2 regions of the Streptomyces sp. NBC_01460 genome follow, and region 2 is predicted to be linked to the other one. Evidence: riboswitches for the same ligand, from Rfam matches in the RefSeq annotation. Region 2 holds a riboswitch; the other holds the start of a gene.
What was found. Region 2 has a riboswitch for S-adenosylmethionine ahead of thrC (threonine synthase). Riboswitches for the same ligand answer to the same signal wherever they lie in the genome.
Positions count from the first base shown of each region.

Region 1 (7,816 bases), 2.4 Mb from region 2:
AGCTGGACGCCGGCCTGGGCGTACGCCCACTGGGTCAGACCCGAGCAGTCGAACGAGTTGGGGCCGGTGCCGCCGGAGACGTAGGGCTTGCCCTGCTGCGTGGAGGCAGCCTGGAGGGCCGCGGCGCCGCGTGCGGACGCGGGGACCTCGTTGCCGAGCTCCACCCGGTCACCGGCGGCGCGGCTGGCGCGCTGCTCCTGCTCCGCCATCTTGGCGCGCTCGGCCGCGGTGAGGGTGTTCAGCAGCTTCTGGGCGTCGGCGAGCTTGCCCTGATACTTCTGCTTGTTCTCGTTCAGCGTCTTGCGGACGTCGGCGAGGTCGCTGAGCTTGGCCTGCGCCTCCTTGCGCTCCTGCGCGAGGGTCCGCTGCTTCGCCTGGATCTTCTGCAGCGACTCGGCCTGCTTGGCCGTCAGCTGGTCGAGCGCGGAGGCCTGGTCGAGGAAGCTGTCCGGGTCCGAGGAGAGCAGCAGCTGGACCGACGGGTCGAGACCGCCGGAGCGGTACTGCGCCGTGGCCAGCGAACCGAGCTCGCCGCGCAGGGCGTTGAGCTCGTCCTGTCCGCGGGCGACCTTGTCCTGGAGCGCGTCGGCCTGCTTCTTGAGCTTGTCCTGCTGCTCCTTGGCGCCGTTCGCCTTCTCGGTGGCTTCCTCGGCCTCGTGGTAGAGCTTGTCGACCTTCGCCTTGACCTCGCTCTTGGTCGGCTTGGGGTCGGCGTGGGCCGCCTGGGAGGTCAGGGCCACGGCTGCGGCGGCGGTCGCGGTGAGCACGGTCACGCGGGTGCGGCTCGGCTGCTTGGGACGACGGTGGGACGCCACGAAGGCGAGCTCCTTCTTCCTCGAGCCGCCTACCGGGCTGTGGGGGACACGAACGGACCCCGGCTCCGTGCACGTCACGGACTCGGCGGTTCCTTCGCTGTCACCCCGGGTGGGCAATCAACCGTGCGAAGGTTCGAGGCCTGACCCTAGTGACCATCTTGTGATCAGTTCAAATCCTCACGAGGAAAATCTCGTCACACCAGGCACTTCTTTACTTTCATCACACTGCGTGTAGTGGGGACTTGACGGTACGTTCCATAAATTCCGGCAAGTCGCCCATGCCTCACAAGACGCCTCAGACGCGCGAAAGGCGCTTCAGGAGCAAGGCGGACGCGACCGGCCTCGCCCCCGCCTTCGCCACCCCGTCGGCGACCTCCCGGTCGGTGGAGACCACCACGACGGGTCTGCCCGGCGGTTCCGCGCGCGCCAGTTGACGGATGAGCTCGTCCGCGGTCACCCCCGCCTTGCTGAACAGCACGCGGACGCCGCGCGGTGGCGCGAGCAGGACGGGAACGGCCAGCTCGGCGCCGTCGAAGACGCAGGTCATCTCGGCGCCGGTCTGGGCCGCGAGGACGGAGAGGCCGCCGAGGAGGCGCAGCCGCTGCTTCTCCAGCGGCATCTGCGGATAGCCGGTCTTCGTGACGTTGTAGCCGTCGACGATCAGATGCGCCTGCGGCAGGGCGAGCAGCTGGTCCAGGAGCGCCGGATCGGTCTCCGAAAGGGCCCTGGCCGCAATGTCCTTCGGTGACATCCGGCCGGGTTCCACCGCCTCGACACCGTCCGCGGGGCGGATCGACGAGGGGGGCAGGGCCAGTTCACGGCGGAGTCCCTGGGCCGCGTCGAGCACGGTGTCCAGGAGCAGCCGCAGCCGCATGTCCTCGACCGACCGTCCTTCCCTGGCAGCCCTGCGGCCCGCTTCGACGGAGGCCTCCGCCTCGGCCAGCCGGGCCTTGAGCCGGCGGGACTCGCTCTCGGCGGCGGAGACCTGGGCCGCGGCCTCGGCGCGCACGGCGTCGGCCTCGGCCCCGGCCTTGCGCAGGGCGGCCTCGCCCCGCTTCACCTCGCTGAGCGCGCTGCGCAGCTTGCGGTGCAGGGAGTCGGCCTCCTTGCGGGAGGACTCAAGCTCCGAGCGCAGCCGCTCGGTGTCGGCCCTGGTCTGGCCACGGGCCTGGTCGAGCTCCTCGCGCAGCCGTTCCAGCTCGCGCCTGGTCTCCTCGTCCGCCCGCTCGGCGTGCGCCCGCTGGACCTCCTCGCCGGCGGCGGCGACCAGCTTGGCCCAGCCGGCGGGGCGCAGCACGTAGGCGGCGGCGGCCACGTCGACCGGATCGGCGGCGGCGGGCGGCGCACCGGACGTGAGGGCTTCGGCCAGCTCCGGCTGGGTCTGGCCGACCCGCTCGCCGATGCGCCGCCGGAAGGCGGGATCGCTCTCCAGCGCGGCCGCCATCGCGTTACCCGCGAACTTGGCCCGCCTGGTGGGAGTGAAGCGGGCGTACTGCCGCAGTTGGGCGGGGAGTTCGCCGACGGTCAGACCGCCGAAGGCGTCCGAGACCAGCGCCACCACCTTGCGGCGCACACCCTCGGGCAGCGGACGGTCGAGCGACTCCGCGGTGCCGTCGGCCGCGTCGGCCGGTCCGGCGCCGCCTGTCGGCTGCTCCACCATCCATCACCCCAATATGTCTGTCCGCACGGCCCCGTCAGGAGTCGGCACCAGGCCTGTCGACCAGCTCGATCTGATCCACGGCGTTGCACCAACGACAGCGCACCGACTCGATGGTCTCACTGACCACCTCGCGCTCCTCGACACTCGACTCCCCGGCCAGGTCGAGATGCACGTACTCGACGACCTTCGAGGAGCGCGTCACATCGAAACGGGTGAGGTTGCCGCAGAGCGTGCAGCGCCAGCGGGTCCCGTCCGTCGGCTGGGGAACCGTCGTCATCGTTGCGTCCTCTTTCGTCGTTCGTCGAGTCTCGTACGTGCCCAGGTCTTCGATCTCGCGGTGCGCCGTCGAACTGCGGATGTCCTGCCGCAACCCTACGGCCTTGCGCATACCTATCGACACGGCGAGGCGGTCTGTCCCGTTCTCGCCGGGTGCGTCATGCTCTGTACGTGATCGATCGGCGGGAAGTCCACTGGCGGGAGCGCGCCCGGGAGCTCGGGGCGGCGGCCGCGGCGGGCGGCGCCCCGGTCACGTACGGGATCGTCGCTCTCTGCTGCGCGGTGTTCCTGATCAGCCCGCTCTCCGGGTTCAATCCCGTCGGCGGCGGCGCCGACGCCCTCCTGGCCGCCCAGGCCGGGTACTTCGAGCGGTGGGGCGTGATCCCCAGCGAGCTCATGGAGGGCTCGGCGCACGCGGCGCTGACCCCGCTGACCGCGCTCTTCGTGCACGGCAGCTGGCTGCACCTGCTGGGCAACCTGCTCTTCCTTCACGTGTTCGGCGCGATGACCGAGGAACGCATGGGCCGCGCCGAGTTCACGTTCTTCTACCTCGTGTGCGGCTACGTCGCTCTGGCGGCCTACGCGGTGGTGCACGCGGACTCCGACCAGACACTGGTCGGGGCGTCGGGGGCCATCTCGGCGGTGCTCGGCGCGTTCCTCTACCTCTTCCCCCGGGCCCGGGTCACCAGCCTCTTCCCCTTCCTCTTCTTCCTCCCGCTGCGTTTCCCCGCCTGGATCGTGCTCGTGTTCTGGTTCGTCCTGCAGTGGCTGGCGGCGCAGAGCGCGGGCAGCGGGCCGGGCGTGGCCTACCTCGCCCACGTGGCGGGCTTCGGGGCCGGGTTCCTCTACGCCTGGGGCCGGTTCCGGGGGACTAGAGTGAAAGCTCCAGCCACGGCCACCGAGGGAGAAAGACAGCCGTGATCACCGCGATCGTGCTCATCAAGACCAGCGTGGACCGGATTCCCGAGATCGCCGAGGCCATCGCCGCGCTGGACAGCGTCAGCGAGGTCTTCTCGGTCACCGGTACGTACGACCTGATCGCCATGGTCCGGGTGGCCCGGCACGACGATCTGGCCGATGTCATCCCGGGCCGGATCAGCAAGATCCAGGGCGTGGAGGCGACGGACACCCACGTGGCGTTCCGCACCTACTCGCAGCACGACCTCGAGGCGGCCTTCGCCATCGGCCTCGACGCCTAGGGCTCCTGCGCGTACGGCTCCGGCGGGGGACGGAAGGCATGCCTTCCGTCCCCCGCCGGAGCCGTCTCCGGACCGGTCAGACCTGCGCGGCGCCCCGGTCGGGCACACAGCGGCCCTCCTCGGTGCGGTAGGTCCAGCGGGCGCCCTTGCTCACCAGCTCCCGGACGGCCCCGACGAACCGCTCGATGTGCTCGTCCGGCGTGCCCGCGCCGAAGCTCACCCGGATGGCGTTGAGGGACCTCTCCCCCGGCGCGGCCTCCGGGGCGCCGCACTCGCCCGGGTCCTGCGGCTCGCTGCCCAGCAGGGTCCGCACCAGCGGGTGGGCGCAGAACAGTCCGTCGCGCACCCCGATGCCGTACTCGGCGGAGAGCGCCGCGGCGAAGTGCGAGCTGTTCCATCCCTCGACCACGAAGGAGATGACGCCGACCCTCGGGGCGTCGTCGCCGAACAGCGAGAGCACCTTGACCTCGGGGACACCGGCCAGGCCCTCGCGGACCCGGGTCACGAGCTGCTGCTCCCGCGCGACCAGCCGGTCGAAGCCCGCCTCGGTCAGGGCCTTGCAGGCCGCGGCGATGGAGTAGACGCCGATGACGTTGGGCGATCCGGCCTCGTGCCGTGCCGCGGTGGTGTGCCACTCGACGTCGACGCCGCCGTCGGTGCGCCGGGCGACCTTGCGGGAGGCTCCGCCGCCGGCGAGGTAGGGCTCCGCGGCCACCAGCCAGTCGGACCGGCCGGCGAGCACGCCCGAGCCGAAGGGCGCGTACAGCTTGTGGCCGGAGAAGGCGACCCAGTCGACGTCCAGCGCGGCGATGTCCACCGGGTGATGCGGCGCCAGCTGCGCCGCGTCGAGCACGATCCTCGCGCCGTGGGCGTGGGCGGCGACGGCCAGTTCCCTCACCGGCCACAGCTCACCGGTGACGTTGGAGGCGCCCGTGACGCAGACCAGCGCGGGCCCGTGGGGGTCACGGGCGGCCAGCGCCCGCTCCAGCGTGGCGACCGCCTGGTCAGGGGTGCGCGGAGCGTCGAGGTAGGTCACCCGGGCGTCGCGCCAGGGGAGCAGCGAGGCGTGGTGCTCGGTCTCGAACACGAACACCTGGCAGTCGGCGGGAAGCGCGGCGGCCAGCAGGTTGAGGGAGTCGGTCGTGGAGCGGGTGAAGACCACCTGGTCGTCGGCGCGGCAGCCGAGGAACTCCGCCACGGTCACGCGGCTGCTCTCGAACAGGTCGGTGGAGAGCTGCGAGAGGTAGCCGGCACCGCGGTGCACGCTGCCGTAGTACGGGGCGTAGGCGGCCACGTCGTCCCACACCCGCTGGAGGGCCGGGGCGCTGGCCGCGTAGTCGAGGGCGGCGTAGGTGACATCTCCGCCCGTCACGAGCGGAACGGTGACATCGGCACCCAGAACCGGCAGCGGGGCACAAACCGACTGGTCGACGGCAGCGGTGGTGACAGACATGGCGAACTCCCGTAAGAGGCAGGCGAAATCCACGCACCGGCGGTCCGACAGGACACGGCAGCAGTACGGGGAACAGAGAAAAGGGTGTGCGGAGGAGGGCGTCTCGCCCTATCGCATTCGCTTGCTCACAAGAGGCTCCCTGGGACCAAGGACCCCAAGGGGTGGCATCCGACGATGCCGAGGGGCCCGCGCTTGCCACAGACCTCGCTGCCTGCGGCCTGGTCTTCACCCGGGGCACCCCGCCACGGACGGAGGGTTGCCGGACAGCGGGCCGGGGCCGTAGTCGCTGTCACTCATGACCTGCGCAGCATCTTGCCATACCCGTGACGACGCGCAAGGGCGCAGTCCGCGATGCGGACTGCGCCCTTGCTCACACCGTGCGCCCTCAGGCGTTGCTGGCCGCCACCCAGCGCTCCAGCGCGCGCTTGGCCGCGCCCGAGTCGATCGACTCCGCGGCCCGCGCGATCCCGGCCGCGAGCTGCTCGTTCAGCGTGCCCTCCGCCGGGTCCAGGGCGACCAGCGCGGCGGCGGAGTTGAGCAGCACCGCGTCGCGTACGGGGCCGCTCTCCCCGTCGAGCAGCCGACGGGCCACGTCCGCGTTGTACGAGGCGTCCGCGCCGCGCAGGGCCTCGACGGGGACCAGGTCCAGGCCGACGTCACGCGGGTCGAAGGCCTCCTCGCGGACGGCACCGTCACGGACGATCCAGACCCGCGAGGTCGCCGTGGTGGTCAGCTCGTCCAGACCGTCGTCGCCCCGGAAGACCAGCGCCGAATTCCCCCGGGCCGCCAGCACACCCGCCACGATGGGCGCCATCCTCACGTCGGCGACCCCGATGGCCTGGGAGCGCACCCGGGCCGGGTTGGTGAGCGGGCCGAGGATGTTGAAGGTGGTCTGCGTGCCGAGCTCCTTGCGGGCCCTCGCGGCGTACCGCAGGGCCGGGTGGAACTTCACGGCGAAGCAGAAGGTGATGCCCGCCTCCTCGGCCACCGCGACGACGCGCTGAGGCGTCAGGTCGAGGTTGACGCCGAGCTTCTCCAGGACGTCCGAGGCCCCGCTCGCCGAGGAGGAGGCCCGGTTGCCGTGCTTGACGACCTTGGCGCCCGTCCCCGCGACGACGATCGCGGACATGGTGGAGATGTTGACCGTCTTGGCCATGTCGCCACCGGTCCCCACGATGTCGACCGTGCGGCCGGGCACGTGGATGGTGTGGGCGTGCTCGTACATGGCGCGGACGAGTCCGGTGACCTCGCCGACGGTCTCCCCCTTGGCGCGCAGCGCGACCGCGAAGCCGGCGATCTGCACGTCGGAGGCCTCGCCGCTCATGATGCGGTCCATGGCCCAGGCCGTGTCGTCCTCGCTCAGGTCCTCACCGCGCAGGAGGGGGGTCAGCACGCCGGGCCAGGTAGGGGCCGCCACGCTGTCGCCGCCGTCCGGGGTCACAACGTTCATGGTCCGCTCCTGGGGTCCACAGCCGGTACAAGAATGCCTCCACCCTATCCAGCCCCGGGGACGGCGAAGAGCCCCGTCCATCGGATGGACGGGGCTCCCGCTGTGGCGTTCAGCTGGTGATCAGTGGTGGCCGTGGCCCTCGGTGATCTCCTTGTACTCCTCGACGGTGGGCTTGGCGATCTGGTTGTCCTCGCCGTAGTAGCTCTTGCTGAGCCGGACCCGCAGCTTCTGGACCGCCGACGGCTTGCGCTCGACACCGTTCTCGTCGACCGTGGGGCCGATCTCGAGCGGCTTGTACTGCTCGTGCGCCGTGAGCGTGTGCAGCTGCCCCGGGCTGAGCGGCTCGTGGATCTCCACGAACTCACCGTGCGGAAGGCGCTTGATGGTGCCGGACTCGCGCCCGTGCAGCACCTTCTCCTTGTCGCGGCGCTGGAGGCCGAGGCAGATCCGGCGCGTGACGACGAACGCCACGACCGGGCCGACGAAGAAGGCGATCCGCACGAACCAGCTGATCGCGTTGAGCGACAGGTTGAAGTGGGTCGCCCAGATGTCGTTGCCGCCGCCGATCAGCATGACGAAGTAGATCGTCACCCAGGCGACACCGAGACCGGTGCGCGTCGGAGCGTTGCGCGGGCGGTCCAGGATGTGGTGCTCGCGCTTGTCCCCGGTGATCCACGACTCGATGAAGGGGTAGAGCGCCAGGGCCGCGAGGATCACACCGAACAGGACCAGCGGGATCAGCACGCCCAGGACCAGCGTGTGGCCCCAGAGGTTGATCTCCCAGCCCGGCATCACACGGACGAAGCCTTCGGCGAATCCCATGTACCAGTCCGGCTGGGCGCCCGTGGACACCTGGTCGGGCCGGTAGGGGCCGAGCGCCCAGATCGGGTTGATCGTGGCGATCGCCGCGATGATCGCGATGAAGCCGAAGACCAGGAAGAAGAAGCCCCCGGCCTTGGCCAT
Region 1 covers NZ_CP109473.1:2,233,855-2,241,670, forward strand. Annotated here, with positions in the region: gene OG488_RS09950 (C40 family peptidase) at 1-815, opposite strand, end outside; gene OG488_RS09955 (NYN domain-containing protein) at 1,111-2,472, opposite strand; gene OG488_RS09960 (hypothetical protein) at 2,510-2,752, opposite strand; gene OG488_RS09965 (rhomboid family intramembrane serine protease) at 2,923-3,672, shown strand; gene OG488_RS09970 (Lrp/AsnC family transcriptional regulator) at 3,669-3,950, shown strand; gene OG488_RS09975 (aminotransferase class V-fold PLP-dependent enzyme) at 4,027-5,403, opposite strand; SAM riboswitch class IV at 5,587-5,704, opposite strand; gene trpD (anthranilate phosphoribosyltransferase) at 5,789-6,853, opposite strand; gene qcrB (cytochrome bc1 complex cytochrome b subunit) at 6,974-7,816, opposite strand, start outside.
Region 1: linked by a shared signal. The riboswitch ahead of OG488_RS09975 (aminotransferase class V-fold PLP-dependent enzyme) and the one ahead of thrC (threonine synthase) in region 2 are both predicted to bind S-adenosylmethionine.

Region 2 (7,816 bases):
CCTGGACGCCCTGCACGCCTTCTTCGCCGGCCGTGCCCCCTTCGCCGACGAACGCGACCTGCCCGAGCGCTACCGGCGCGCGGCAGAACTGATCATGGACACTCCCGCGCTGTGGCCCTACGCACGTCAGGTCTGGGTGGCCTGTCAGGAGCCGCTCGCCCGCCTGCTCGCGGAGGCCGCCGGCCGGAGCGAGCCCGACGAATCCCACCGCCTCCTGGCCCGCTACGTGCTGGAGACCCCCGACCTGGCATCGAGCCGCCCCGACCGCAAGGCCGCCCTCGCCGAGGCGTTCCGCCGCCTCCACATGGGCTGGCCCGAACTCTGACACCGCCCCCGCCGCCGCCTGCGGACCCCACCGGCGGCCCCCTGCAAGGAGCCCCCGTGGCCTGGAACGTACACAAGCCCCCGCGCGCCGACGGCACCACCGTGCTGGTGACCGGCGGCAACGCCGGCATCGGCTACTTCGTCGCCGAGCAGCTCGCCGCCGCCGGAGCAACCGTCATCATCGGCAGCCGCAACCCTGCGAAAGCCGCCGCCGCCGTGGAAGCCCTCACCGCCCGCGTCAGCGGGTCCCGTGTGCGGCACATACCCCTGGACCTGGCCGACCTCGCCTCCCTGAGGGCGTCCGCCGGCCGGCTGGACACCGACGCCCTGGACGCCGTGGTCCTCAACGCGGGCATCGCACTGGACGAACCGCCCCGCGAGCAGAACCACCACGGCCACGAACTCATGTTCGCCACCAACCACCTCGGCCACTTCGCCCTGGTGCACTGGCTGGCCCCCTGGCTGGAGGCGGCTCCGGCGGCCCGGATCATCACCATGGGCAGCTTCGCCGCCCGCTCCGAGCGCCTCGACCTCGACGACCTGCAATCCGTACGCGACTACGACCCCAAGCGCACCTACGGCCGCTCCAAACTCGCCCAGATGGCCTTCGCCCTCGAACTCGACCGCCGGCTGCGCGCCGCGGGCAGCACCTGCATGAGCGTGATCGCCCATCCCGGCGGCGCCCTGGACGCCCTCACCCCGCCCCGGCCCGGCATCCACCAGCGCTCCGGACCCCGACAACTCCTGGCCCTCCCCGCGAGAGCCCTTCTCCAGGGCAAGGACGCCGGCGCCTGGCCCGCCGTCCGGGCCACCCTCGACCCGGACGTCCGAGGCGGCCAGCTGTGGGGCCCCAGCAGGTTCGGCCTCAGCGGCAAGCCCCACCTCGAAACACCCCACCCCCACATGGCCGACCGGCCCACCGGCCAAGCCCTCTGGGCAGCGAGCACCCGACTGACCGGCGTGGCCCCCTTCACCCCCTGACGCTCCACAGCAGCGGTCGTCGATGGCGCGGAGCGGGGCGCCACGGCGCACGACGACGCCGGCCCCCGGGAAGGAATCCCGGGGGCCGGCGTCGTACAGGTACTGCGGGTACTGCCAGGAGCTGCTGATCCGAGGATCAGAAGTCCATGTCACCGCCCGGCATGCCGCCCGGAGCGGCCGCAGAGGCCTTCTCCGGCTTGTCGGCGATGACGGCCTCGGTGGTGAGGAAGAGCGCGGCGATGGACGCGGCGTTCTGCAGGGCGGAGCGCGTGACCTTCGCCGGGTCGATGATGCCCTCGGCGATCATGTCGACGTACTCGCCGGTCGCGGCGTTGAGGCCGTGACCGATCGGCAGGTTGCGCACCTTCTCGACGATGACGCCACCCTCGAGACCACCGTTGACGGCGATCTGCTTGAGCGGGGCCTCCAGCGCGAGCTTCACGGCGTTGGCGCCCGTGGCCTCGTCACCGGTCAGGTCGAGCTTCTCGAAGACGGCCGTGGCCTGGAGCAGAGCCACGCCACCACCGGCGACGATGCCCTCCTCGACGGCGGCCTTGGCGTTGCGCACCGCGTCCTCGATGCGGTGCTTGCGCTCCTTGAGCTCCACCTCGGTGGCGGCGCCGGCCTTGATGACGGCCACGCCGCCGGCCAGCTTCGCGAGACGCTCCTGGAGCTTCTCGCGGTCGTAGTCCGAGTCGGAGTTCTCGATCTCGGCGCGGATCTGCTTGACGCGACCCTGAACCTGGTCGCTGTCACCGCCGCCGTCGACGATCGTCGTCTCGTCCTTGGTGATGACGACCTTGCGGGCGGTGCCGAGCAGGTCCAGGCCGGCGTTCTCCAGCTTGAGACCGACCTCCTCGGAGATGACGGTGCCACCGGTGAGGATGGCGATGTCGCCGAGCATGGCCTTGCGGCGGTCACCGAAGCCCGGAGCCTTGACGGCGACGGACTTGAAGGTGCCACGGATCTTGTTGACGACCAGCGTCGACAGCGCCTCGCCCTCGACGTCCTCCGCGATGATCAGCAGGGGCTTGCCCGACTGCATGACCTTCTCGAGCAGCGGAAGGAGGTCCTTCACGTTGCTGATCTTGGAGTTGACGATGAGGATGTACGGGTCGTCGAACGACGACTCCATGCGCTCCATGTCGGTGGCGAAGTACGCCGAGATGTAGCCCTTGTCGAAGCGCATACCCTCGGTGAGCTCGAGCTCCAGACCGAAGGTCTGGGACTCCTCGACGGTGATGACGCCTTCCTTGCCGACCTTGTCCATCGCCTCGGCGATCTTGGCGCCGATCTCGGTGTCGGCAGCGGAGATGGAGGCCGTCGAAGCGATCTGCTCCTTGGTCTCCACGTCCTTCGCCTGCTCCAGCAGAGCGGCGGAGACGGCCTCGACGGCCTTCTCGATGCCACGCTTGAGAGCCATCGGGTTGGCACCCGCGGCGACGTTGCGCAGGCCCTCGCGGACGAGCGCCTGGGCGAGAACGGTGGCGGTGGTCGTACCGTCGCCGGCGACGTCGTCCGTCTTCTTGGCGACCTCCTTGACCAGCTCCGCACCGATCTTCTCGTACGGGTCCTCGAGCTCGATCTCCTTGGCGATGGAAACACCATCGTTGGTGATCGTGGGCGCGCCCCACTTCTTCTCGAGGACGACGTTACGGCCCTTGGGGCCGAGGGTGACCTTGACGGCGTCGGCGAGCTGGTTCATCCCGCGCTCGAGACCGCGCCGTGCCTCCTCGTCGAACGCGATGATCTTGGCCATGTGAAGTGGTCCTCCCGGACAGGGGTGGATTTCTCCGGACCGAGAGGCGCCCGCGACGGACGGCCAGCGTGCTCAGTGGTTCCTTGCCCCACTGGGCCTGCGGGCCTCACCGGCCCGGTCCAAGTTTCTGTCACTCTCACCTGGAGAGTGCTAACGCCAATGATTAGCACTCGACCCCTGCGAGTGCAAGCGTCGTCCTCGGGATGTGGACAACCACCGGGGGCGAACAGAGGAGCGACAGGGCAGGCCGGGGACGCACGAGAGGCCCGCACCCCGGTGGGGGTACGGACCTCTCGCGCGTGAGTAGTGTCGTTGGCCGACCGCGCCGAGCTCAGCCGACGGCGAGCTTGACCATGTCCGCCTGCGGCCCCTTCTGGCCCTGCGAGATCTCGAATTCAACTCGCTGACCCTCTTCGAGGGTGCGGTACCCGTCCATCTGGATCGCGCTGTAGTGGACGAAAACATCCGCACCACCGTCGACCGCGATGAAGCCGTACCCCTTCTCCGCGTTGAACCACTTGACGGTGCCCTGAGCCATGCCTAACTCCCCTATTACTGGCCCTTGCACGAGCACCGCACTTCGCGGGCCCGGGTCAGAACTCACCCTCCGACAGGAGAGGGTGGCGTGCGCCGGAACGCGTCGACCGCGGCCGAATGTATCTGCCCAACTGCCCTCTGCAACAGGTCAATCGGACGAGAATTCTGGGCGCACGCGAGCGCACGGATAGGCGGAATTCATGGGATTCCAGGGCAAGTCGGGCCTGACAAAGGCCACTTATGCCTCAAGGGGTTCACGTACTTTGGCTACTTCTTGTCGCGGCCAGGCGCATTCTCATATGCGGGCGGCGCGGGTAGCTGCGGGGACTTCCCCAACTGTACCGCGCTCAACCATGCAGAATGCCCCCCTCCGCTTCTCTCGCGGAGGGGGGCATTCTGCTCACTCTGTGGAACCGGGCGGCCGAGCCGGCCCGTATCGCGCCTGCGGCGGTCAGCCTCCGGCGACGGCCGGGATGATGGAGACGCCGGCGCCGTCCGGGGTGGCCGCGTCCAGACCGCCCTCGAAGCGCACGTCGTCGTCGTTGACGTACACGTTGACGAAGCGGCGCAGCTTGCCCTGGTCGTCGAGGACACGGGCGCCGATGCCCGGGTGGTTCTGCTCCAGGGACGCGATGACCTCGGAGAGGATCGCGCCCTCCGCCGAGACCTCGGCCTGACCGTCCGTGTAGGTGCGGAGGATGGTGGGGATACGGACCTTGACGCTCATGTGGGTGCCTTCCTTCGGTCTCGGGTGGTCAGTTGGCGGCGGCGAGGCCCGCGTCGCGGAACGCGTCCAGGCTGGGCCGGATCGTCGCCGACAGGCCGGTCGTGGGGGCGACCGCGTCGAGCGTCTTGAGGCCGTCACCGGTGTTCAGGACCACGGTTGTCAGCGTCGGGTCGAGCAGGCCGGCGTCGATCAGCTTCTTCGTGACGCCGACGGTCACACCGCCCGCGGTCTCCGCGAAGATGCCCTCGGTCCGGGCCAGCAGCTTGATCGCGTCGACGACCTGCTCGTCATTGACGTCCTCCACGGCACCGCCGGTGCGCCGGGCGATGTCCAGGACGTACGGGCCGTCGGCCGGGTTGCCGATCGCCAGGGACTTGGCGATGGTGTTCGGCTTCTGGGGCCGCACGACGTCGTGGCCGGCCTTGAAGGCGGTGGAGACCGGGGAGCAGCCCTCGGCCTGGGCACCGAAGATCTTGTACGGCTTGTCCTCGACGAGGCCGAGCTTGATCAGCTCCTGCAGACCCTTGTCGATCTTCGTGAGCTGCGAGCCGGACGCGATCGGGATGACGAGCTGGTCGGGCAGCTCCCAGCCGAGCTGCTCACAGATCTCGTACGCCAGGGTCTTGGAGCCCTCGCCGTAGTACGGCCGGAGGTTGACGTTGACGAAGCCCCAGCCCTCGCCGAGCGGGTCGCCGATGAGCTCCGAGCAGAAGCGGTTGACGTCGTCGTAATTGCCCTCGATGCCGACCAGCTCGCCGCCGTACACCGCGGCCATGACGACCTTGCCCTGCTCCAGGTCGTGCGGGATGAACACGCAGGAGCGGAAGCCGGCGCGAGCGGCGGCGGCACCCACCGCGCCGGCGAGGTTGCCGGTGGAGGAGCAGGAGAGTGTGGTGAATCCGAAGGCGCGGGCGGCCTCGACGGCGATGGCGACGACACGGTCCTTGAAGGAGTGCGTCGGGTTGCCGGAGTCGTCCTTGACGTACAGGCCGCCGGTCACACCCAGCTCGCGGGCGAGGTTGTCGGCCTTGACCAGCTTCGTGAAGCCGGGGTTGATGTTGGGCTTGTCCGCGACGTCGGAGGGGACCGGCAGCAGCGGCGCGTAGCGCCAGATGTTGTTCGGACCCTCGGCGATTCGCTTCTTCAGCTCTTCGGGGGAGCCGCTCGGCAGGTCGTACGCCACTTCGAGCGGCCCGAAACAGGACGCACAGGCGAAAATGGGTCCGAGCTCGAAACGCTCGCCGCACTCGCGGCAGGAAAGCGCCGCGGCGGGACCGAGGTCCACGGCGGAAGAATTGGTGTTCGCTGCAACTGTCTGCACGGCCATGATGGCGGAGGCCCTTTCTCCTCATCTTCCTTGCGACGTATTTCGCCACAAGACGGAATTGGCACCTTCCCCACCGTGACCTCGCGGTCGGCAGGAGGGTTGCCGGGACTTCAACGGGCCGTTCCCTCAGTCCCTCTGGATGAGCGCTATGGCACCGGACCATGGATCCGGGCGTTTATTCGCGGACCGACCCCGACATGCGAGGGTCATCCGCGTTGTTCAAGACTGTAACCGAAGCACCGGACGGTTGAGATAGACGTCCGAACCGCGAGATGGATCACATACAGGGAGTATCGACCGTGCTGGAAGAGGTGGAACGCTGGCTGACCAGGCGTTCCTGGTCGGCTGCCGACCGCCCGCTGGACCGCCTCACGGCAGCGCGGGCGACGGATCCGCACCGCGCGCGGGTGAGCGTCGTCCTGCCCGCGCTGGACGAGGAGGCGACGGTCGGGGCGATCGTCGCGGAGATCCGGCGCGAGCTGATGGAGAAGGTCCCGCTCGTCGACGAGCTGGTGGTGATCGACTCCGGATCCACCGACGCCACCGCCGAGGAGGCGCGCCGGGCCGGCGCCCGGGTCGTGCACCGCGACGCGATCCTCCCCCGGATCCCCGCCCTGCCGGGCAAGGGCGAGGTCCTGTGGCGCTCGCTGCTGGTGACCAGCGGCGAGATCGTCTGCTTCGTCGACGCGGACCTGAAGGACTTCTCCGCGGACTTCGTCTCCGGCATCGTCGGACCGCTGCTGACCGACCCCTCGGTGCACTTCGTCAAGGCCATGTACGACCGCCCGCTCGGCGACGCGGCAGGACAGGGCGGCCGGGTGACCGAGCTGGTGGCCCGCCCGCTGCTCAATCTGCACTGGCCGCGGCTGGCCGGCTTCGTCCAGCCGCTGGGCGGCGAGTACGCGGTGCGGCGCTCCCTGCTGGAGCGGCTCCCCTTCCCCGTCGGTTACGGAGTGGAGCTCGCCCTGCTCGTCGACGCGCTGCACACGGTCGGCCTGGACGCGCTGGCGCAGGTCGACGTCGGTGTCCGCAGGCACCGCCACCAGGACGGCCAGGCCCTCGGCCGGATGTCGGCCGCGATCTACCGCACGGCGCAGCTGCGGCTCTCCCGGGGACCGCTCGTACGGCCCGAGCTCGTCCAGTTCGAGCGAGGACCCGGCGGTTTCGTCCCGCGCACCCACGCGGTGGACACCGAGGAGCGGCCGCCGATGCGGGACATCGCGGAGTACGCCTCCCGGGACGCGGCGTGACGCTTCTCCCGCCCGGCTCCACACCCGCTTCACGTTTGGCGGCTTCCCGAACGGGCTAGGTTCGGGTACATGGTCTCCGAGCACGCTGCCCAGGTCCTCGTCGCGTCCAATCGCGGCCCGGTGTCGTACGCACGGCGGGAGGACGGCACGCTCGACTCGAAACGGGGCGGGGGCGGGCTGGTCTCCGGCCTCAGCGCCGTCGACGACAAGCTGTGGGTGTGCGCCGCCCTCAGCGACGGCGACCGCGAGGCGGTGCGGCGCGGGGTGTCCGAGCCCGGCGTCCGGATGCTCGACATCGACGCGGAGGTCCACGCGGACGCGTACAACGGCATCGCGAACTCGGTGCTCTGGTTCGTCCACCACATGATCTACCAGACGCCGGTGGAGCCCGTCTTCGACGCGGAGTTCCGCCGCCAGTGGGCCTCCTACGAGGCGTACAACCGGGCCTTCGCCGAGGCGCTCGCCGAGGAGGCGGCCGAGGGCGCCGCCGTCCTCGTGCAGGACTACCACCTCTCGCTGGTCCCCGGCATCCTGCGCGAGCTCCGCCCCGACCTGCGGATCGGCCACTTCTCGCACACCCCCTGGGCGCCCGTCGACTACTTCCGGCTGCTTCCCGACGACATCGGCGAGCAGCTGCTCAAGGGCATCCTGGGTGCCGACCGCGCCGCGTTCCTGACCCGCCGCTGGGCCGACGCCTTCATCAGCTGCTGCACGGAGATCCTCGGCGGCACCGGCCACACCCGGATCGGGGTGCACGGACTGGGCGCCGACGCGGACTTCCTGCGCCGCCGCTCCCGCGAGGACGACGTGGACGAGCGCATGGAGATCCTCCGGGGCCAGGTGGGCGCGGACCGGCGCACGATCGTGCGGGTGGACCGCACCGAGCTCTCCAAGAACATCGTCCGCGGTCT
Region 2 covers NZ_CP109473.1:4,681,087-4,688,902, reverse strand. Annotated here, with positions in the region: gene OG488_RS21035 (TetR/AcrR family transcriptional regulator) at 1-325, shown strand, start outside; gene OG488_RS21030 (SDR family NAD(P)-dependent oxidoreductase) at 367-1,305, shown strand; gene groL (chaperonin GroEL) at 1,442-3,064, opposite strand; gene OG488_RS21020 (cold-shock protein) at 3,396-3,602, opposite strand; gene OG488_RS21015 (MoaD/ThiS family protein) at 4,053-4,328, opposite strand; gene thrC (threonine synthase) at 4,357-5,655, opposite strand; SAM riboswitch class I at 5,674-5,801, opposite strand; gene OG488_RS21005 (glucosyl-3-phosphoglycerate synthase) at 5,955-6,905, shown strand; gene OG488_RS21000 (alpha,alpha-trehalose-phosphate synthase (UDP-forming)) at 6,975-7,816, shown strand, end outside.